2 regions of the Streptomyces sp. BBFR25 genome follow, and region 2 is predicted to be linked to the other one. Evidence: riboswitches for the same ligand, from Rfam matches in the RefSeq annotation. Region 2 holds a riboswitch; the other holds the start of a gene.

Region 1 (11,203 bases), 2.4 Mb from region 2:
GACCCGGCGAACGCCTTCTCGTACTCGGCGCCCAGCGCGTCGAACGCGGCGGCGGCCCGTGGGCGTCCCCGGTCGTCGGTCACGGCGGTCCCTTCGGTGCGGTGAGCCGGTGCCCGGGCATCGTTCCACCGGGAGCGAGCGGCCCACAAGGGGCCCTTCGGGCGACGGGCCCCACCGGACGTGCTAGCGGTCGTCGGCGTCCCGCGCCGTGCCCGGTTCGGCCATCCGGCGGTGAACGGCCGCCTTGACGCGGTCCGGCAGCACCTTGTCCGCCACCCCTTGGGCCTTGGTCCTCGCCGAGCCGGTGACCAGCTTCCCGCGGCCCTTCATGACGGCGTCGAACGCCTGCCGGGCGACCTGCGCCGGGTCGTCCTTCGCCATGGTGCCGACCTTGGTGTCCGCCATGCCGGCCCGCCGGAAGAAGTCGGTCTCCGTCGGCCCCGGCATGAAGGAGGTGACCGTGACCCCGGTGTCCGCGACCTCCTCCTGGAGGGCCTGCGCGAAGGACTGCACGAACGACTTCGACGCGTTGTAGACCGACTGGAAGGAGCCCGGCATCGTGGCCGCGACCGACGACGTGAACATGAGCCGCCCGACCCCGCGCGCCACCATGTCCCGCAGCAGGGGTTTGGTGAGCCGCACGGTCGAGGTCACGTTGAGGTCGATGACGGACTGGTCGTCCGCGAGGTCGGTGTCGACGAAGGCGCCGCCCTGCCCCACCCCGGCGTTGAGGGCCGCCACGTCCACGGTGAGTCCGGTGAGGGCGGCGACCAGGTGGTCCACGCCCTCGGGGGTCCTGAGGTCCGCGCGCACCGCCCGTACCGCCACGTCGGTCTCCCGCAGCCGCTGGGCGGCGTGCTCCAGCCGCTCGTCCTCGGCGTTGACCACGAGGTCGTGGCCGTGCTCCGCGAACAGCGCGGCGAGTTCGTACCCGATGCCGCTGGACGCCCCGGTGACCAGGGCGAGGGGCCTGCTGTCGTCCATGGTTCCTCCGTCCTCGGCGCACCCGCGCCCGTGCGGACCACCGGGTTCCCCCGATCCGGGCGCTCACCTCACCGACCGGCGGGGGCCGGGGCGCTCACCGCGGACGGGCCCCGTCCAGGGCCAGGTCCACCAGCCCCCCGACGAGTACGTCGTCCAGCGGCGCCCCGCTGAGCAGCACCCGCACGAACAGCGGCCCGCTGACCGCCTCGATCAGCAGCCCGGGGTCGGTGTCCGCGGCCAGCTCGCCCCGTTCGACGCCCCGCCGGACCATCACCAGGGCACGGTCCAGCCGCTCGCTCCAGTAGGGGCCGCGCCGGTCCTCCAGGGTGTCGTCGCGCTCGACGCTCAGCCGCAGCAGCGCCCGGCCCTGCGCGGTGTCGAGGAGGAGGGCCAGCGCGGAGAAGAACACCAGCAGGTCGTCCCGGACCCGCCCGGTGTCCGGGACCGGCAGCGCGGCGTCCAGTTCCGTGGTCAGCGCGTCCAGGATCAGGTTCTCGCGCGTGCCCCACCGCCGGTACACGGAAGTCTCGTGCACCCCGGCCGCGCGGGCCACGGCGCCGACCGTCGCGCCCGCCAGGCCCTCGCTCGCCAGCAGGTCCACCGCGGCGGCCAGCACGGCCCGCCGCATCCGCTCCCCGCGGCGGCGCAGGGGCGGGACGACCGGTTCCGGTGAGTTCATCGGACCAGCGTAAAGCAAGTCGCCCTGCGTTAGGTGTACGGTTAACGCAAGTCGACCTGCGATGGATCGCTGAGACCGTCCGGGGTCGCCGCACCGAGGAGGTCCTGTCATGGCGCAGATGCTCGCCGCCCGCCTGCACGTCCCGAGCCGCACCCTGCGGCTCGAAGAGGTGCCCCGCCCGCAGCCCGGCCCGGGGGAGGTGCTGGTCAAGGTCGAGGCGGCCGGCGTGTGCCTGTCCGACGTGCACCTGATCGACGGCACCCTCACCCCGCTGCTCCTCCAGGGCGACACCGTCACCCTCGGCCACGAGGTCTCCGGCACCGTCGCCGAGACCGGGGCGGGCGTCACCGCCTGGTCGCCGGGGCAGCGGGTCGTGCTGCACGCCGGTGAGTCGCGGGACGGCGTCACCTACACCCGCGGCGTCGACTACGACGGCGGCTGGGCCGAGTACGCCCTCTCCGCCGCCGACGCCATGACACCGCTGCCCGACACCATCCCCTTCGAGCAGGGCGCGATCATCCCGGACGCGGTGTCCACCCCGTGGGGCGCGATCACCGAGAGCGGGGCGGTCCGGCCCGCCGAAGCGGTCGGCGTGTGGGGTGTCGGCGGGCTCGGCGTCCATGCCGTGCAACTGCTCCGCGCGATCGGTGCCTGCCCGGTGGTGGCCGTCGACCCGAGCCCCGTCGCCCGCGAACGTGCCCTGGCGGCCGGCGCCGACCTCGCCCTGGACTCCGCCGACCCCGAGCTGCGCCGGACCGTCCGTGCGGCGACCGCGGGCCTAGGACTCGCCGCCGCCTTCGACTTCGCGGGCGTGCCGCCCGTGCGGGAGCAGGCCGTCTCCGTCCTCGCGCCCAAGGGGCGGCTGGTCCTGGTGGGCCTGACCGACAAGCCGCTCACCGTCACGGACGGGACCCGCTTCAGCTACCTCCAGCAGCGCATCCTCGGCCACTACGGCTCCGACATGCCGGTGGCCCTGCCGCAGCTCCTGCGGCTGATCCAAGGCGGGCGGCTGGACTTCTCCGCGTCCGTGAGCGGGGTGCTGCCGCTCGCCGAGGCCGCCGAGGCGGTCGCCCGGCTGGAGAAGAAGGAGGGCAACCCGATCCGGCTGGTCCTGCGCCCGTGACGTGAGGGAAACCTGAGAATTCCAGCGGCACTTGAACGCTCCGGCCCCCGACTCCGTATGGAGCCGGGGGCATTTCACGTCCGAGTCCGCCACGACACAGGAGCACGCCTTGGGACACAACAGGCGCAGACGCCCGACCGGGGCACGGCGCGCGACCTTCGGAGCGGTCGCGCTGATACTGGGGGGCGGCGGCCTGGTGGCCGTGAACGTCTTCGCCTCCGCGACGGAGTCCGGCAACGCCGCCGTCCCCCTGGGCAGTTCCGGAGTCGCGGCCACCGTCGACTGCCCGGACCTGACCGAACGGCTCACGGCCGTTCCGGAGCAGGCCAGGCCGGAGGTCGACACCGAACTCGCCCACCTCGACGAGCAGATCGCCGCCGCCTACCGCGGCCTCCAGGACGCCGCCCGCACCGCGGACGACGGCACCCTCGACGAGGGCGCGATCCTCGACCCGCTGCGGAAGGAGCGCGCGGCGACGATCGAGCGCATCGCCGCCGCCCTCGACAAGGTCGCGGACCGCCCCGAGGGCCTGGACACCCTGGCCGAGTGCAGCCTGCGCCGCACCGAGATCGCGTCGGCGGACGCGGAGAGCGGCAGCCCGAACCCGCAGGAGCAGGAGCAGGGGCAGGGGCAGGGGCAGGGGCAGGGGCAGGAGCAAGGCGACAAGGACGAAGAGCCGCCCGGTGACGGGCAGCAGCCACCCGGCAACGGCGGACAGGCAGGCAACGGCCCCGTGGCGGCGGACTACGCCGCCATCGAGTCCGTCCAGCCCAACGTCAAGAAGGCGGCCCGGCAGGCGAAGGCCTCGACCGGCTCCTTCGAGACCAGCTGCGGCGTCAACGCCGAGGGGCTGTTCAACTCGGACAACCTGATCGCCGCCCCCGGCGTCAGCAACGGCGCCCACCACTTCCACGACTACGTCGGCAACCAGGCCAACGACGCCTTCGCCAGTGACGAGGACCTGGCGGCCGGCGACACCACCTGCGCCGACCAGGGCGACAAGTCCTCGTACTACTGGCCCGTGCTGCGGCTCCAGAACGGCACCGCCGAACAGGACGCGCAGTCTCCCGGTGGCGGCATCGAGGGCAACGCGGGCGAGATCGTCACGCCGGCCGAGGTCACCCTCACGTTCGAGGGCAACGAGCGGGGCAAGGTCACGGAGATGCCGCGGCTGCTGCGCATCATCACCGGCGACGCCAAGGCGTTCGTCAACGGCGACACCAACGCGAACGCCTCCTGGAGCTGCACCGGTTTCGAGGACCGGCAGCTGAAGGACAAGTACCCGCTCTGCCCCTCGGGCAGCGACGTGGTGCGCACCTTCACCTTCCAGAGCTGCTGGGACGGCCGCAACATCGACAGCGCCAACCACCGTACGCACATGGCCTTCGCCGCCGCCGACGGCAGCTGCCCGGAGGGGTTCCGGGCCGTTCCGCGCCTGGTGCAGCGGGTCGTCTACGACGTGGCCGCGCCCAGCCTGGAGGACGGGGGCAGGACCGTGCCGCTGTTCGCCGTGGACTCCTTCCCCGAGCAGCTGCACAAGCCGGTCACCGACCACAGCGACTTCATCAACGTCTTCGACGAGGACCTGATGCGCGAGCTGGTCGAGTGCATCAACTCCGGCCGCGCGTGCGGCCCGGACACACCCCCGGGGTCCGAGCCGGGCGACGGCGAGGAGCAGCCCGGCGGCGACGGCGGCGGTCAGATCGCCGAGCCCCCGGCCGAGCAGACCGCCACGGCCTCGGCACCCGCGGCCCCCGGCCAGAACGAGAAGCCGAACGAGGAGCCGAACGAGGGGCGCACCGGCGGGGAGAAGCCGGCGCCCCCGGCCCAGGACCGGGGCGCCGCCGCCTCCGCGAGCGCCGAACCCAGGGCCGCGACGACGCCTGCCGCCGGCACCCCGGACGACGTGAGCGGCGCCACGGCCGCGGCCGAGACGTCCGGAACCACCGGAACCACCGGCAACACCGGCAACACCGGCAACACCGGCAACACCGACAACACCGACAACACCGGCACCACCGGCAACGGTGGCGACGGCGCCGGTACGGCGCCCGCACCGCAGGCTCAGGGCGGACTCGCCGAGACGGGTTCCGGGCTCGGCCTGTGGCCCGCGGCGGTCGGCGGCGTGCTCTTCGCCGGTGGATGTGTGCTGCTGATCCGTTCCAGGCGGCATGCGCGGTGACACCTGCGCCACCGGCATGACGAGGGGTGGGCGGGGGACGCCCCCCGCCCACCCGTCGGGAAGTGGCTCTTGAGCCGGGCTTGGAGCGGCACCGCCGTCGTCCACGGTTCGGCCGGTGACTTCGAGGCGGTCGTCCCGGACACCGGTCGTGCGGCCGTCCGCCGAAGTGCTCCGCGTCCGTTCCCGGGTGCGGTATACGTCCCCTCATGGACTACTACGACCTGGGCGGCCACGGGCGCCCGGTGACGACCTCGTCGCCCGACGCCCAGCGGTGGTTCGACCGTGGGCTGGTGTGGACGTACGCCTTCCACCACGAGGAGGCGGTCGCCTGTTTCGAGGCCGCCGCCGCCACGGACCCGGACTGCGCCATGGCCCACTGGGGCATCGCCCACGCGCTCGGCCCCAACTACAACAAGCCGTGGGAGGCCTTCGACGCCGAGGAGTTGACCCGGACCGTCGACCGCACCCACGCCGCCGTCGAACGCGCCCACGAGCTGGCCGGCCGGGCCACCCCGGTCGAACGTGCCCTCATCGGCGCCCTGCGCGCACGCTACCCGCAGGCGAGCGCCGTCGAGGACTGCTCGGTGTGGAACGCGCCGTACGCCGACAGCATGCGCGCCGTGTACGAACTGGCCCGCGACGACCTGGACGTGGCCGCCCTCTACGCGGACGCCCTGATGAACCTGACCCCCTGGCAGCTGTGGGACCTGCGCACCGGGCTGCCCGCGGAGGGTGCGCGCACCCTGGCGGCCAAGGAGGTGCTGGACCGCGCCCTGGCCGCCGACGGAGGCCGCGACCACCCCGGCGTCCTGCACCTCTACGTCCACCTGATGGAGATGTCGCCCACCCCCGAGGCCGCCCTCACGGTCGCCGACCGGCTGCGCGGCCTGGTCCCGGACGCCGGGCACCTCCTGCACATGCCGTCGCACCTCGAAGTGCTGTGCGGCGACTACCGCCGTGTGGTGTCGGACAACGAGGCCGCGATCGCCGCCGACGAGAGGTACCGCGCCCGGTCGGGGGCGATGAACTTCTACACCCTCTACCGCGCCCACAACTACCACTTCAGGATCTACGGGGCGATGTTCCTGGGGCAGTACGAGGTCGCCCTCGACACCGCGGCCCGCCTGGAGGCGTCCGTTCCCGAGGAACTGCTGCGGGTGGAGAGTCCGCCGATGGCCGACTGGCTGGAGGCTTTCCCGGCCATGCGGGTGCACGTCCTGATCCGGTTCGGCCGTTGGGCGGACATCCTCGCGCTGCCCCGGCCGGCCGACCCCCGGCTGTACTGCGTGACGACCGCGATGCTGCACTACGCCCGCGGCGTCGCCCTCTCGGCCACCGGCCGGGTCGCGGAGGCCGAGACCGAACGCGAGCTGTTCCGGGCGGCGGTCGAGAGTGTGCCCGAGTCCCGCACGCTCTTCAACAACACCTGTGCCGATATCCTCGCCATCGCCTCGGCCATGCTCGACGGCGAACTGGAGTACCGCAGGGGCGACCACGCCGCCGCCTTCGCCGCCCTGGAGCGCTCGATCGAGCTGGACGACAGTCTCCCCTACGACGAACCCTGGGGCTGGATGCAGCCCACCCGGCACGCCTACGGTGCCCTGCTCCTGGAACAGGGCCGGATCGCCGAGGCCGAGGCGGTCTACCGGGCCGACCTGGGCCTGGACGACACCCTGCCCCGCCCGCTCCAGCACCCGAACAACGTCTGGGCCCTGCACGGACTGCACGAGTGCTTGGTGCGGCTGGGCAGGACGGGGGAGGCGCGGATCGTGGCACGGCAGCTGAGGCTCGCCACCGCGCTGGCGGACGTGCCGGTCGAGGCGTCCTGCTTCTGCCGTCTCGACACCACCGCGGCCACCGGTGGCGGGCCCGGCTGCTGCACCACTGACCGCTGACCACTGACCACCGACTCCACCGGGCCCGCCTCGGGGCCCGGGGAAGGGGGCGGTCGTCAGACGTTGACGCCGAAGTCCGCGGCGATGCCCGCGAGGCCCGAGGCGTAGCCCTGCCCGACCGCCCGGAACTTCCACTCGGCGCCGTGCCGGTACAGCTCGCCGAAGACCATCGCGGTCTCGGTCGAGGCGTCCTCGGACAGGTCGTAGCGGGCGAGTTCCTGGTTGTTCGCCTGGTTGACCACCCGGATGAAGGCGTTGCGCACCTGGCCGAAGCTCTGGCCGCGGTTCTCCGCATCGTGGATGGACACCGGGAAGACGATCCGGTCCACCTCGGCCGGGACCGCGGCGAGGTTCACCTTGACCGCCTCGTCGTCGCCCTCGCCCTCGCCGGTGAGGTTGTCCCCGGTGTGCTCGACCGAGCCGTCCGGGCTGGTGAGGTTGTTGTAGAAGACGAAGTGCCCGTCCGAGAGCACCTTGCCCGACGCGTCGAGGAGCAGCGCGGAGGCGTCGAGGTCGTAGTCGGTGCCGGTCGTGGTGCGCACGTCCCATCCCAGACCGACCAGTACGGCGGTCAGGCCGGGCGCCTCCTTGCTGAGCGAGACGTTGCCGCCCTTGGCCAGGGAAACTCCCACTGCGTTCTCCTTCGTCGCGTCCGCTGCGTTCCGTGTTCAGTGTTCCGTATGCCTCTCCCGATAATCTACAACACTGTAGAAGAAAGCCTTCTATACGATGTCGCCCGGAAGACGATCGGCGGCGGAAGGAGGCGGGCCGTGACGGATGACCGGCGTCCGCGGCGGCGGGGCCAGGGTGAGCTGGAAGCGCTGGTGCTGGCCGTGCTGCGCGAGGCGGACGGGCCCGCGACGGCCGGCTGGGTGCAGGAACGCCTCGGCGGCGACCTCGCCTACACCACGGTGATCACGATCCTGACCCGGCTGCTCGAGAAGGGCGCCGTCAGCCGCGAGCGCGCGGGCCGGTCCTTCGCCTGGACGCCCGCCTCGGACCAGGCGGGCCTGGCCGCGCGGAAGATGCGCAAGGTGCTGGACGCCGAGAGTGACCGGGAAGCGGTACTGGCCAGCTTCGTCACGGGCCTCGACCCCGACGACGAGCGGCTGCTGCGCGACCTGCTCGGGCACGCGCGCGCCGCGGAGGACGGCTGACACCGCATGGGGGTCTTCGTCTTCCTGCCCCTGGTCCTGCCGCTGACGGCATGGCCGATCGCCAGGCTCGCCGAGCAGCACCTGCACCCGCGGACCGCGACCGGGCTGCTCACCGCCGTCGCCGCCGTGATGGCCCTGTGCAGCACCGTGTGCCTGGCCCTGGTGATGGTGGTCGGCACCGCCCAGCTGCCCGGCAACCCGCTGCCCGACGGCTGGTCGGACCCCGAGGTGCGGGCCGCGGTGCCCTACGACGAGGTCGTCGGCAAGGCGGCCATTCCCGCGCTCTGCCTGGTGGTCGCGGCCTCGGCGCGGGCCCTGTGGCGGCACGGCAGGGTGCGCCGCCGCGCCCACCGCGCGCTGGCCGGGCTGCCGGGCACCGGGGTGGCCGTGCTTCCGGACGACGTGCCCTACGCGTACGCGCTGCCGGGCGGACGCCGGGACCGGGTCGTGGTGAGTACGGCCCTGCTCGACTGCCTCGAACCGGGGGAGCGGCGCGCCCTGTTCGCCCACGAGCGCGCCCACCTCGCCGCCCGGCACCACCGCTTCCTGCTCGCCGTCCGGCTCGCCGCGCTGGCCAACCCGTTCCTGCGCCCCCTGCGGACGGCCGTGTCCTACACGGCGGAGCGGTGGGCGGACGAGGCGGCCGCACGGGCGGTCGGTGACCGCCGTGCGGTGGCGACCGCGATCGGCAAGGCTGCGCTCGTCTCCCGCGGCACCCCTGTCGCCACCCTCGCCACCCTCGCCGGCCTCGCGGCGCCCGGCCCGGTGCCCCGCCGGGTGGCGGCCCTGCTGGGGCCCGCTCCCGCAGTCCGCACCTGGCCCCCGGTGTTCACCTCGGTGGGCCTGGCGGCGTGGGCGGCGGCCGCCGGAACCGCCGTATCGGCGATGTCGTCCGCGAACGCGGCCGTCACGATGTTCCTCATCCTGCGGGCCGCGACGCCGTTCTGACCGGCCCTCACCGACGCCGAGACTTCCTCACTCGATCGGGTGAGGAACCAATCCGGAACGGTGCCCGCTCCGGATTCCCCGTGTGAGGGAAGAACCAAGACCGCGCCGACAGCGAACCGCCGGCTGACCCCGGACCCGGGTCGCCCGGCCACCACGTAACGGCACCGCGTACTCGGCGGCCCGCCGCACACCACGTCAGCTCCGCACCATCACCCCGCAGCGCCACTGCGTATCGACGCAGTCCTCGCGCTGCCCGTTTTCAGGGAGATTCTCCATGAACGCCCGTATCCGTCGTTCCGCCGTCGCCGTCGTCGCGGCCGCCGTCCTGCCCCTGTCCCTGGCCGCCTGTTCCGACGACGGCGACAGCGGCTCCTCGGACTCCGCCCAGGCCGCCTCCTCGGCTCCCGCGGCGAGCGACGACCAGTCGTCCGACACCTCCGGCGGCATGACGGACTCCGACGAGCCGTTCGGCCCTGCCTGCTCCACGGTGCCGAAGGAGGGTGCCGGTTCGTTCGACGGCATGGCCAAGGACCCGGTCGCCACGGCCGCCTCGAACAACCCGGCCCTGTCCACGCTGGTGACGGCGGTCAAGAAGGCCGGTCTGGTCGACACGCTCAACAACGCCGAGAACATCACCGTGTTCGCGCCGACCAACGACGCCTTCGCCAAGATCCCGAAGGCCGACCTGGACAAGGTCCTGGGCGACAAGGCGATGCTCACCGACATCCTGACCTACCACGTCGTCGGCCAGAAGCTCGCGCCGAAGGACCTGGAGAAGGGCTCCTTCGAGACGCTGCAGAAGTCCGAGCTGACCACCGCGGGCTCGGACGAGTCCTACAAGGTCAACGACTCCGCCAAGGTCGTCTGCGGCAACGTGAAGACCGCCAACGCCAACGTCTACGTCATCGACACCGTCCTCATGCCGAAGAGCTGACGCGCGGGCGGGCGTGGCGGCCCGAGGGCCGGGGGAGCGGGTCGGGCAGTGGCCCGTCCCCCGGCGGGGCGATGACCCTGTGGTAGCTTGCGCAAGCCAGTCGAACCCACCTGGTGGGTCAGGGAATCCGGTGCGAATCCGGAACTGACGCGCAGCGGTGAGGGGGACGGGCGGGACACGGGCCACTGGGCGGCGTACGCCGTCCGGGAAGGCGTCCCGTCCGGTCGATCCCGAGTCCGAAGACCTGCTGGCACCCGCGCCGCGTGCGGCGCGGGCCGCATCGTACGGACGGGCTTCGCGCATGAGCCCTCGACGCCAGAGGATCCTTCCTTGCCAGCAGCACGCCCCGTCGGCCCCCGGCGACTCCTCCTTTCCCGGCGCGCCCTGCGCGGCCCCGTCCTGTTCCTGTCCGGCGCCCTGCTGATCTCCGGCTGCGGGTCCGGTGCCGGCACCGACGACTCGGCCGCGGAGTCCGACGCGGTCGGTTACCCGCGCACCGTCCGTGACTGCGGGCACGACGTCCGGGTCGACGCGCCCCCGCGCCGGGCCGTCTCCCTCAACCAGGGCACGACGGAGATCCTGCTCTCGCTCGGCCTCGCCGACCGTATGGCGGGCACCGCCACCTGGACCGACCCGGTCATGAAGGGACTGGAGAAGGCGAACGCCGATGTCCCCCGGCTCGCCGACGACATGCCGTCCTTCGAGACGGTCCTGGACGCCGAACCCGACTTCGTCGCCGCCTCCTTCGCCTCCACGCTCGGCACCGGCGGCGTGGCCACCCGCGAACGGTTCACGAAACTCGGTGTGCCCGCCTACCTGTCCCCGTCCGACTGCGCCGGCAAGGACAACAGCGGCGACGGCGACGGCGTCCGGAACGAACCCCTGTCCATGGACACCGTCTACCGCGAAGTCCGCGACCTGGCCCGCCTCTTCGGCGTCGAGCAGCGCGGCGAGAAACTCGTCGCCGACCTCCGGTCCAGGGTCGACAAGGCGACATCCGGCATCGACGCCTCCGGCGTCACTCTCATGTACTGGTTCGCCAACTCCACCTCGCCCTACTTGGCGGGCTGCTGCGGCGCCCCCGGCGTCATCACCCATGCGGTCGGCGCCCGGAACGCCATGGACGACACCCACGAGGAGTGGCCGCAGGTCGGCTGGGAGACCGTCGCCGACCGGGACCCCGACGTCCTGGTCCTCGGCGACCTCACCCGCAGGTCCCAGACGGCCGAGACGGCCGCGAAGAAGATCGAGTTCCTGGAGTCCGACCCCGTGACCAGGAACATGACCGCGGTCCGCGAGAA
Region 2 (11,203 bases):
CATGGCCAACGGCGAACCGATGGCGATCGAGACCACCCACCTCAGCGCCAAGCGCTTCCCGGCCCTGCGCCGCTCCCTGGTGAAGTACACGTCCCTCTACACCGCGCTCGCCGAGGTCTACGACGTCCATCTCGCCGAGGCCGAGGAGACCATCGAGACCTCCCTGGCCACCCCGCGCGAGGCCGGTCTGCTCGGCACCGACGTGGGTCTGCCCATGCTGATGCTCTCCCGGCACTCGCAGGACCGCACCGGTCAGCCGGTGGAGTGGGTGCGCTCGGTGTACCGGGGCGACCGCTACAAGTTCGTGGCCCGCCTCAAGCGGCCCCAGGACTAGACCCCGCCCCGGCGCATATCCGGCATACCTTTCCGCGCGCGGGCGCGAAGTTGCAGTTGAGGACCGATATACGGACGAGGTCTTCCGCTGTCTTGACACCGTCACCTACATTTCGTGCGCACTGCACGAGGTGATCAGCGAGGGGACGGAGCCGCGCATGCCAGAAGACACAGAAGTGAGCACAGGGCCGGTGGTGACGCCGGTGCGCGTCGTCATCGGGTTCTGTCTCGTCGCACCGTTCGTCGCCATGCTGTGGGTCGGTTCGTACTCGAAGACGGACCCGACCTTCATCGGCATCCCGTTCTTCTACTGGTACCAGATGGCCTGGGTGCTGATCTCCACGTTGCTGACGATGACCGCGTACAAGCTGTGGCAGCGCGACCAGCGCGGACGCGCCGCCCACTCCGCCGCCCCCTCCTCGCCCAAGGGCGGTGAGCCGCGATGAACGACGGCGTGAACGGCGTCGCACTCGCCGTCTTCATCTTCTTCTTCGTCCTCGTCACCGCCATGGGCTTCCTGGCCGCCCGCTGGCGCCGGGCCGAGAACGAGAACAGCCTCGACGAGTGGGGCCTCGGCGGCCGCTCGTTCGGCACCTGGGTCACCTGGTTCCTGCTCGGCGGCGACCTGTACACGGCGTACACCTTCGTGGCCGTCCCCGCGGCGATCTACGCGGCGGGCGCGTCCGGCTTCTTCGCGGTGCCGTACACGATCCTGGTCTACCCGCTGATCTTCACCTTCCTGCCCCGCCTGTGGTCGGTCTCGCACAAGCACGGCTACGTGACGACCTCGGACTTCGTGCGCGGCCGGTTCGGCTCCAAGGGCCTGTCGCTGGCGGTGGCCGTCACCGGCATCCTGGCGACCATGCCGTACATCGCGCTCCAGCTGGTCGGCATCCAGGCCGTGCTCGACGTGATGGGCGTCGGCGGCGGCGAGGACACCAACTGGTTCATCAAGGACCTGCCGCTGCTGATCGCCTTCGGCGTGCTCGCGGCGTACACGTACTCGTCGGGGCTGCGCGCGCCCGCGCTGATCGCGTTCGTGAAGGACACGCTGATCTACATCGTCATCGCGGTGGCGATCATCTACATCCCCATCAAGCTGGGCGGGTTCGACGACATCTTCGCGTCGGCGAGCGACAAGTTCACCGAGACGGGCGCGGGCGGAGTGGTACCGAACGCGGGCGGCCAGTGGACGTACGCGACCCTGGCGCTCGGTTCGGCGCTCGCGCTCTTCATGTATCCGCACTCGATCACCGCCACGCTGTCCTCGCGCAGCCGTGAGGTGATCCGCCGCAACACCACGATCCTGCCGCTGTACTCACTGATGCTGGGCCTGCTCGCGCTGCTCGGCTTCATGGCGATCGCGGCCGGGGTCAAGGTGGAGAACGGCCAGCTGGCGATCCCGCAGCTGTTCGAGACCATGTTCCCGGACTGGTTCGCGGGCGTGGCCTTCGCGGCGATCGGCATCGGCGCCCTGGTCCCGGCGGCGATCATGTCGATCGCGGCCGCGAACCTGTTCACCCGCAACATCTACAAGGACTTCATCAAGCCCGACGCCACCCCGGCGCAGGAGACGAAGGTCTCCAAGCTGGTGTCGCTGCTGGTGAAGGTGGGCGCGCTGGTCTTCGTCCTGGGCATGGACAAGACGGTCGCGATCAACTTCCAGCTGCTGGGCGGCATCTGGATCCTGCAGACCTTCCCGGCCCTGGTCGGCGGCCTGTTCACCCGCTGGTTCCACCGCTGGGCGCTGCTCGGCGGCTGGGCGGTCGGCATGGTCTACGGCACGGTCGCCGCCTACGGTGTCGCCTCGCCGACCCAGAAGCACTTCGGCGGCTCCTCCGACGAGATCCCCGGCATCGGCGAGATCGGCTACATCGGTCTCACCGCCTTCGTGCTGAACGTCCTGGTCACCGTGGTCCTGACCTTCGTCCTGAGGGCGGCCAAGGCGCCCGACGGCGTCGACGAGACCAAGCCGAGCGACTACACGGCGGACGCCGGCGACCCCGGCGTCCAGGTGGAACTGCCGCCGGCCACGGCGGGCAGCTCGCACTAGCGGCGCCACGTCAGCGGGCCGTCGGAGAAATCCGGCGGCCCGTTGTCGTACCCGTCGGGCACACTCGGCGTCATGGACTTCGTGATCCGGCGGGCGAGCGCCGAGGAGTACGACACCCTCGGCGAGATCACCGCGCAGGCCTACTTGGGCGACAACCTCCTCGACTTCGGGGCGAGCGACTCCTACCTGGAGGAGCTGCGCGACGTGGCCAAGCGGGCCGCGGCCGCCGAGGTGCTGGTCGCCGCGGCGGGCGCCCAGGTGCTCGGCGGCGTGACCTTCGTGCCGTCCGGCGGCCCCATGGCGGACATCGCGCGTCCCGGCGAGGCCGAGATACGCATGCTCGCCGTCGCCCGCGAGGCACGCGGCCGCGGGGCCGGCGAGGCCCTCGTGCGGGCCTGCGTCGACCGCGCCCGGTCCGTGCCGGACTGCGCGGGCGTCGTGCTGTCGACCCAGCGCGCCATGCACACCGCCCACCGCCTCTACGAACGCCTGGGCTTTTGCCGCACCCCCGCCCGCGACTGGAACCCCCTGCCGGAGCTGGACGACATCATGCTGCTCGCCTACGGGCTGACGCTCTGACGCCAGCCCAGAGCGACACCTGACGCGCCGTCCGGACACAACATCTGGGGGTGCTCGCGTCACCCGGCACAAGATGTATGCTCGTGCTCGCTGTCGCCGCAGGGGAATCCGGTGCGAATCCGGAACTGTCCCGCAACGGTGTACTTGCGTGCATCCGTACGTCTTCACGTGCGCGCACGCCTGTCCAGTCCGAGGACCTGCCGACAGTGCGCCCGGCCGCCTTGGCCCGGGTGCCATGACGTCCGGGCCTCGTGGAATGGGCCGGTGGACGCGACGCCGTGCGCGCTCGTGAGCCCCCTGCCCTCCGCCAGGCCCCGTGCCGAGCGAGGGAGTGCTCCACGTGACCATCGCGCCAGCCGATCCGGCTTCAGCGACCCCGGTGACGGCGACCGGGGAACCCGACGGACCCGGTGCCGCCCTGCTGCGGACCCTGACCGGGCTGACCGCCGACCTCCAGGGCGCCGACCCCGGCCGGGTGGCCGCCGCCGCGCTGCGGGGCCGGTCCGCCCATGCCGACGAGGCCGAGCTGCGCGAGCTGGCCACGGAGGCGGCGGCCGGTCTGATCTCCGAGGACCCGGTCTACTCCCGGCTGGCCGCCCGGCTGCTGACCATCGGCATCCGCGCCGAGGCCGCCTCCCAGGGCGTCGCCGCCTTCACCGACTCGGTCGCCACCGGCCACCGCGAGGGCCTGATCGCCGACCGCACCGCCGCGTTCGTCCGGCTGCACGCGGCCCGCCTGGACGCGCTGATCGACCCGGACGCCGACGACCGCTTCGGCTACTTCGGGCTGCGCACCCTCTACAGCCGCTACCTGCTCCGGCACCCCATCACCCGCAAGCCCGTCGAGACGCCCCAGCACTTCCTGCTGCGGGTCGCCGCCGGACTCGCCGAGGACGACACGGACCGCGCGGTGGACGAGGTCGCCGCCCTGTACGGCCTGATGAGCCGCCTGGACTACCTCCCCTCCTCCCCCACCCTCTTCAACTCCGGCACCCGGCACGCCCAGATGTCGTCCTGCTACCTCCTGGACTCCCCCAAGGACGAGCTGGACTCCCTCTACGACCGCCTCCACCAGGTCGCCCGCCTCTCCAAGCACGCCGGCGGCATCGGCATCGCCTACTCCCGCGTCCGCGCCCGGGGTTCGCTGATCCGCGGCACCAACGGACACTCCAACGGCATCGTCCCGTTCCTGAAGACGCTGGACGCCTCGGTCGCCGCCGTGAACCAGGGCGGCCGCCGCAAGGGCGCCGCGGCGGTCTACCTGGAGACCTGGCACGCGGACGTCGAGGAGTTCCTGGAGCTGCGGGACAACACCGGCGAGGACGCCCGCCGTACGCACAACCTGAACCTCGCGCACTGGGTCCCGGACGAGTTCATGCGCCGGGTGGACGCCGACGGGACCTGGTCGCTGTTCTCCCCCGCCGACGTGCCGGAGCTGACCGACCTGTGGGGCGAGGAGTTCGACGCGGCCTACCGCAGGGCCGAGGAAGCGGGGCTCGCCCGCAAGTCGCTGCCCGCCCGTGAGCTGTACGGCCGCATGATGCGCACCCTCGCGCAGACCGGCAACGGCTGGATGACCTTCAAGGACACCGCCAACCGCACCGCGAACCAGACCGCGACCCCCGGCCACGTCGTCCACTCCTCCAACCTCTGCACGGAGATCCTGGAGGTCACCGACGACGGGGAGACGGCGGTCTGCAACCTGGGCTCGGTCAACCTCGGCGCCTTCGCCGACCCCGCGAGCGGCGACATGGACTGGGCGCGCCTGGACGCCACCGTCCGCACCGCCGTCACCTTCCTGGACCGGGTCGTCGACATCAACTTCTACCCGACCGAGCAGGCGGCCCGCTCCAACGCCCGCTGGCGTCCGGTCGGCCTCGGCGCGATGGGCCTCCAGGACGTCTTCTTCCAGCTCCGCCTGCCCTTCGACTCCCCCGAGGCGAAGGCCCTGTCCACCCGGATCGCCGAGCGGATCATGCTCGCCGCCTACGAGACCTCCGCCGACCTCGCCGAACGCGGCGGCCCCGCCCCGGCCTGGGAGAAGACCCGTACGGCCCAGGGGGTACTGCACCCGGACCACTACGACGTGACGCCCGCCTGGCCGGAGCGCTGGGCCGCGCTGCGCACGCGGATGGCGACGACCGGGCTGCGCAACTCCCTGCTCCTGGCCATCGCGCCGACCGCGACCATCGCCTCCATCGCCGGTGTCTACGAGTGCATCGAGCCGCAGGTGTCCAACCTCTTCAAGCGCGAGACGCTGTCCGGGGAGTTCCTCCAGGTCAACTCGTATCTGGTGGACGACCTCAAGCGGCTCGGCGTGTGGGACGCCCGCACCCGTGAGGCGCTGCGCGAGGCGAACGGCTCGGTGCAGGGCTTCTCCTGGATCCCCGAGGACGTGCGCGCGCTGTACCGCACCGCCTGGGAGATCCCGCAGCGCGGCCTGATCGACATGGCCGCCGCCCGCACCCCGTACCTCGACCAGGCCCAGTCGCTGAACCTGTTCCTGGAGACGCCGACCATCGGGAAGCTCTCCTCGATGTACGCGTACGCCTGGAAGCAGGGCCTGAAGACCACGTACTACCTGCGCTCGCGCCCGGCGACCCGGATCGCCCGCGCCGCGGCCCGAGCCGCCACCGCCGCCGTCCAGGCGGCCCCGGACCCCGAAGCGGTCGCCTGCTCCCTGGAAAACCCCGAGTCCTGCGAGGCCTGCCAGTAATGACCACCGAGACCCCCGCGAACGCCACCACCAAGAACCTGCTCGACCCGGGCTTCGAGCTGACCCTGCGCCCCATGCGCTACCCGGACTTCTACGAGCGCTACCGGGACGCCATCAAGAACACCTGGCACGTGGAGGAGGTCGACCTCCACTCGGACGTCGCCGACCTCGCGAAGCTCAGCCCCATGGAGCAGCACCTGATCGGCCGGCTGGTGGCCTTCTTCGCCACCGGCGACTCGATCGTCGCGAACAACCTGGTGCTGACCCTCTACAAGCACATCAACTCCCCCGAGGCGCGGCTGTACCTGAGCCGCCAGCTCTTCGAGGAGGCCGTCCACGTCCAGTTCTACCTGACGCTGCTGGACACCTACCTGCCCGACCCGGAGGACCGCGCCGCGGCCTTCGCGGCCGTGGAGAACATCCCGTCCATCCGGGAGAAGGCCGAGTTCTGCTTCAGGTGGATGGACTCGGTCGAGTCGATCGACCGCCTGGAGACCAAGGCCGACCGCCGCCGTTTCCTGCTGAACCTGATCTGCTTCGCGGCGTGCATCGAGGGCCTGTTCTTCTACGGCGCCTTCGCCTACGTCTACTGGTTCCGCAGCCGGGGCCTGCTGCACGGCCTGGCCACCGGCACCAACTGGGTGTTCCGGGACGAGACCATGCACATGTCCTTCGCGTTCGACGTCGTCGACACCGTGCGCAAGGAGGAGCCGGAGCTGTTCGACGACCAGCTCCGGGAGCAGGTCACCGACATGCTGCGGGAGGCCGTCGAGGCCGAGCTGCAGTTCGCGCGCGACCTGTGCGGTGACGGCCTCCCGGGCATGAACACCGACTCCATGCGGCAGTACCTGGAGTGCGTGGCCGACCAGCGCCTGACTCGCCTCGGATTCGCCCCGGTCTACGGCTCCGAGAACCCCTTCTCCTTCATGGAGCTGCAGGGTGTTCAGGAGTTGACCAACTTCTTCGAGCGGCGTCCCTCGGCGTACCAGGTGGCGGTGGAGGGCACCGTCGACCTGTCCGAGGACTTCTGAGTCTCCTTTCCCCGGCCCCTCTCCTCCTGGGCCTCCCTGATCTGGCGGTCGATGCGCCGCTCGCGCACGATGCCGATCACCGAGGGGAGGATCATGAGGACGAGGAGCCCGAGCGTCGCGAGCATTCCGACAAGGCCTTCTATCTGGTTTCCGGTCATGACACCACTGTCGCGTCGGATGCTCCTTACCGTCAGTGGCAGGACTGCCGTAGGGCCTCGATTTCCTGCCACTGACGAGGCACACTGGCGGCATGTTGCGGAACGTGGCCGCCGTCCTGCTCGACGGCGCGCACCCCTTCGAACTCGGCGTGATCTGCGAGGTCTTCGGCATCGACCGGAGCGACGAGGGCCTGCCCGGGTACGACTTCGCGGTGGTCTCGGCGGAGGGCCCCACGCTGGGCACCCACGTCGGCGGGCTGACCGTCTCGACGCCGTACGGTCTGGAGCGGCTGGAGGAGGCCGACCTGATCGCGGTGCCGGCGGGCAGCGACTTCGTCCGCCGGGAGTACCCGCCCGAGCTGCTGGACGCCCTGCGCAGGGCGACGGACCGGGGCACGCGCGTGCTGAGCGTGTGCTCCGGCGCCTTCGTGCTGGGCGCCGCCGGGCTGCTGGACGGGCGCAGGTGCGCGGTGCACTGGCACCACGCGGCCGAGCTGGCCCGGCAGTACCCGCGGGCCGAGGTGGCGCCGGACGTGCTCTACGTCGACGAGGACCCGGTGATCACCTCCGCCGGGACCGCCGCCGGCATCGACGCCTGCCTGCACATCGTGCGCAAGGAGCAGGGGCCGGAGGTCGCCAACCGGATCGCCCGGCGCATGGTGGTGCCGCCGCACCGGGACGGCGGGCAGGCGCAGTACATCGAACGCCCGCTGCCGCGCTCCTCCTGCGACACCGTCGGCGAGGTGCTGGCCTGGATGGAACAGCACCTCGACGAGGAGGTCACCGTCGAGCAGCTGGCGGCCCGGGCGCACATGTCCCCGCGCACCTTCGCCCGCCGCTTCCAGCAGGAGACGGGGACGACCCCCTACCGCTGGATCCTGCGCCAGCGCGTGCTGCTGGCGCAGCATCTCCTCGAGGCGACGGACGAGACGATGGACACGATCGCCTGGCGCACCGGTTTCGGCACGGCGGCGGCCCTGAGGCACCAGTTCACCCGGGCCCTGGGCACCACCCCGCACGCCTACCGGCGCACGTTCCGGGGCCCTCGGGCCGCCGCCTGATCCGTCCCCGTCGGGTCACCGCGCCACGGGCCTGACCAGCAGGTCGTGCGGGCGCAGCGTGATGCCGACCCGGACCGCGTCGTTGGAGCCCGCCACCTGTTCGAAGCGGTACTTGGTGGCGAGCGCGGCCGTGATCAGCGTGAGTTGCGCCATCGAGAAGTGATCGCTGGGGCACTTACGCTTGCCCGCACTGAACGGCTTCATGGCGTATTTCGGCACATTCTTCGCGCGTTCCGGAAGCCACCGGTCGGGGTCGAACTCCAGGTTGTCGTCGTACGACTTCGGATCGCGTTGGATTGCGTACGGGCTGTAGATGATGTCCGCACCGGCCGGAATGCGATAGCCACCGAGTTCGCTCTCGGCCACCGCGCGCCGCGTCAATACCCATACGGCGGGGCGCAAACGCATCGCTTCCACGATGACATTGCCGGTGTGCGTGAGGCTGCGGACGTCCTCGAATGCCACGGGACGCCCACCGGTGACCGCTTCGACTTCGTCGCGTATGCGGTCGGCATGTTCCGGATGGTCGGCAAGTGCCTGGAGCAACCACATGATCGTGGAGGCGATGGTTTCACTGCCGGGGGTGAGTATCGCGACCACCTGGTCGTGGATCTCCTGTTCCCCGATCGGGTCGCCATTGTCGTCCTTCGCCTCCAGCAATGCCGTGAGCAAATCGTCCGGCTTTTGACCGGATGCGCGGCGCTCGGCGATGATCTCGTCGACCAGCAGATGCAGATCGGCCAACGCGTCGTTGAATTGGCGGTTGGCCGGAAGCGGCAGCCGGTACAGCGGTCCGAGCGGGACCACCATGCGCCGGTACATGCCGCGGAAGACGGTGGCGAGCGCGACGCACAGCCGCTCGGCCCGCTCGTCCATGTACTGCCCGCGCAGCAGGCAGCGGGCCGCGACGCGCACGGCGACCCGGAAGGACTCGGAGGTGGCGTCGACGGTCCGGCCCGGCTGCCAGCGCTCGGTGAGCGCGTGCGCCTCCTCCTCCATGATCGGCCCGTAGGCGGGGATGGCGTCGAGCCGGAACGCAGGCTGGATGGTGCGCCGCTGGCGCCGGTGGAGCGGGCCGTTGGCGGTCGCCACGCCCTCCTTGCCGAGCAGGCCCTCCAGCGACTCCCACAGCGGGCCGGCTATGTGGTAGTCCGGGCTCAGGGCGAGGGCGCCGGTCAGCTCCGGGTTCGTGACCGCGTAGACGGTCTTCGGGCCGAGCTTGATGCGCACGATGTCGCCGTGGTCGCGCAGCTGGGACATGAAGGCCAGCGGGTCGCGGGCCAGCCTCCAGCCGTGGCCGAGCAGCGGTACGCCGCCGCCCGCGACGGGCGGTTCGCGCAGTTCCGGCGCAACCGGTGCCTGCGTCTCGGGGTTGACGGACTCGACGGTCATTTCTCACCTGCCGCTTCGTTGTTGACGTACGGGGGCGTGGACCGGTCGTCCCAGCTGTCGACCATGTAGCGGCCGGACTCGTGGTGGAACCAGTAGACGGAACTGAACCAGTTCCGCATATTGCCGACGTTGGCCCGTACGGCGCCGCTCAGTTCCTTTCCGCGTACGGTTCCGTCGGCGAGTTCGTCGGCGAACCGCAAGGCGTCCTGCTCCACGGCGAGGAATTCGGTGATGCAGTCCTCGACGCGTCGCCGGACTTCTTCGATTGCTTCTTCCAGGGTGAGTGAATGGTGGGTGATGAGACTGATTCCGAGATTGTGGACCTCGTCGCCCGCTAATTCCTTGGGCAGTGAGCAGAGGTCGTTGTACCAGGCGGCGAATTCCTGACTCAGCAGCGCCGCCCGGTGATATGCCGGGTGTTTCCGTACGGCGTCGGGGAGTTCGCAGCCGGAACTCGGCTCCAGCAGGTCGGTCCAGATCCAGTGCGCGAAGGTGAGCCGGCGCAGTTCGAGGTACTCCTCGACGCCGGGCACGATTCCGCGGGTGCGGTTGTGGAATTCCCGGTCGTACGCCTCGATCACCGCGTGGAAGTGCCGGGCGAACCGGGCGTTCCAGGTGGCCGGCAGGAAGGCGTAGAGCCGCCGCACACTGTCGGCGAACCCGGCCACCAGCGTGTCCTCGTGGTGCAGGTGGTCCCCGGGTGAGTCGAGTGCCGTGTGCAGCCGACCGCGCAGCCGCCGCCAGGCGCCGGCACGGCCGTGGACGATGTCCCGGTCGTGCCGGTCGTCCCAGACGAAGAACCACGCGCTGTAGTCCGCTATCGCCTGCATGACCTCGTCGGGGGCGCCCAGGTAGTAGCCCGCCATGAGGTCCGTGTAGCACAGGCCATCGGCATATTCCGTGACCTTGTCCGCCGGCATGAGCCGTTTTTCCAGCAGCCAGGTGCGCGTTGTCTGCTGGAGCCTGGGCCAATACGGGTGCAGTTGCCGGGGAAATGCCGTCTCGATCACCGGGAGACGGAGCGATGGCGGTACTGCGATCGCGGTCGGTGTCGCTGTGGTGCCGTGTGGGAAAGCATGCACGAACAAACCCCTCTCAGCCGCCGGTGGCGCACCCCTCTCGCTGAGCGGGGCGTGCGCCGTTGCGTATCCCCGCACTTCCCATTCAGCACCACAACTGACCGTTCTGGGAACGGATTTGCTCCATTCACTACCCCTCGATGCCGGAATTCTCCTGTTGTGTGGCGGCTTTCCATCGACGAACGCAGACGCGCACAGACGCACGGCGCCCGCTCGGGGAAGACCCGAACGGGCGCCGTGCGCAAGGGAGCTGTGTGACCGGTGAGGCGGTGTCAGTCGTTCGCGACCACGGGGTAGCGCGGCTCGTTCTCGGCCATCTGCCGCAGCGCGTCCTTGCGTTCGCGCTTGGAGAGCCGGTCGATGTACAGGTACCCGTACAGGTGGTCCGTCTCGTGCTGCAAACACCGGGCGAAGTACCCGGTGCCGCGCACCTTGACGGCGTTGCCCTTCTCGTCCTGCCCGGTCACCTCGGCGTAGTCGGGGCGGGCGAGCGGCGCGTAGGCGGTCGGCACGGACAGGCAGCCCTCGTTGCTGTCGTCCAGGCGGCGGCGGTCGGCCGGCAGCTCGACCAGCTTGGGGTTGCAGACCACGCCGACGTGGCGGACGCCCTCGTCGTCGGGGCAGTCGTAGACGAAGACCTTCTTGGAGACACCGATCTGGTTGGCGGCCAGGCCCACGCCCTCGGCGGTGCGCTGGCTGGCGAACATGTCGGCCACCAGCTGCTGGAACTCCGCGCCGAAGTCGGTGACGTCCTCGCACTCCTTGTGCAGCACCGGGTTGCCGACCACCGTGATCGGGCGC

Evidence for each region. Region 2 has a riboswitch for cobalamin ahead of ACGH52_RS25645 (ribonucleoside-diphosphate reductase subunit alpha). Riboswitches for the same ligand answer to the same signal wherever they lie in the genome.
Region 1: linked by a shared signal. The riboswitch ahead of ACGH52_RS35785 (ABC transporter substrate-binding protein) and the one ahead of ACGH52_RS25645 (ribonucleoside-diphosphate reductase subunit alpha) in region 2 are both predicted to bind cobalamin.

What each region holds. Positions count from the first base shown of each region.
Region 1 covers NZ_CP172447.1:7,965,304-7,976,506, forward strand. The annotation lists gene ACGH52_RS35735 (class I SAM-dependent methyltransferase) at 1-83, opposite strand, end outside; gene ACGH52_RS35740 (SDR family NAD(P)-dependent oxidoreductase) at 184-984, opposite strand; gene ACGH52_RS35745 (TetR/AcrR family transcriptional regulator) at 1,079-1,663, opposite strand; gene ACGH52_RS35750 (zinc-binding dehydrogenase) at 1,773-2,786, shown strand; gene ACGH52_RS35755 (DUF1996 domain-containing protein) at 2,896-4,968, shown strand; gene ACGH52_RS35760 (hypothetical protein) at 5,175-6,863, shown strand; gene ACGH52_RS35765 (TerD family protein) at 6,920-7,495, opposite strand; gene ACGH52_RS35770 (BlaI/MecI/CopY family transcriptional regulator) at 7,634-8,020, shown strand; gene ACGH52_RS35775 (M56 family metallopeptidase) at 8,027-8,968, shown strand; gene ACGH52_RS35780 (fasciclin domain-containing protein) at 9,243-9,902, shown strand; cobalamin riboswitch at 9,983-10,169, shown strand; gene ACGH52_RS35785 (ABC transporter substrate-binding protein) at 10,233-11,203, shown strand, end outside.
Region 2 covers NZ_CP172447.1:5,587,959-5,599,161, reverse strand. The annotation lists gene ACGH52_RS25665 (GntR family transcriptional regulator) at 1-334, shown strand, start outside; gene ACGH52_RS25660 (DUF3311 domain-containing protein) at 492-779, shown strand; gene mctP (monocarboxylate uptake permease MctP) at 776-2,386, shown strand; gene ACGH52_RS25650 (GNAT family N-acetyltransferase) at 2,459-2,965, shown strand; cobalamin riboswitch at 3,026-3,185, shown strand; gene ACGH52_RS25645 (ribonucleoside-diphosphate reductase subunit alpha) at 3,306-5,681, shown strand; gene ACGH52_RS25640 (ribonucleotide-diphosphate reductase subunit beta) at 5,681-6,712, shown strand; gene ACGH52_RS25635 (hypothetical protein) at 6,625-6,870, opposite strand; gene ACGH52_RS25630 (GlxA family transcriptional regulator) at 6,963-7,931, shown strand; gene ACGH52_RS25625 (cytochrome P450) at 7,947-9,323, opposite strand; gene cyc1 (epi-isozizaene synthase) at 9,320-10,405, opposite strand; gene def (peptide deformylase) at 10,675-11,203, opposite strand, start outside.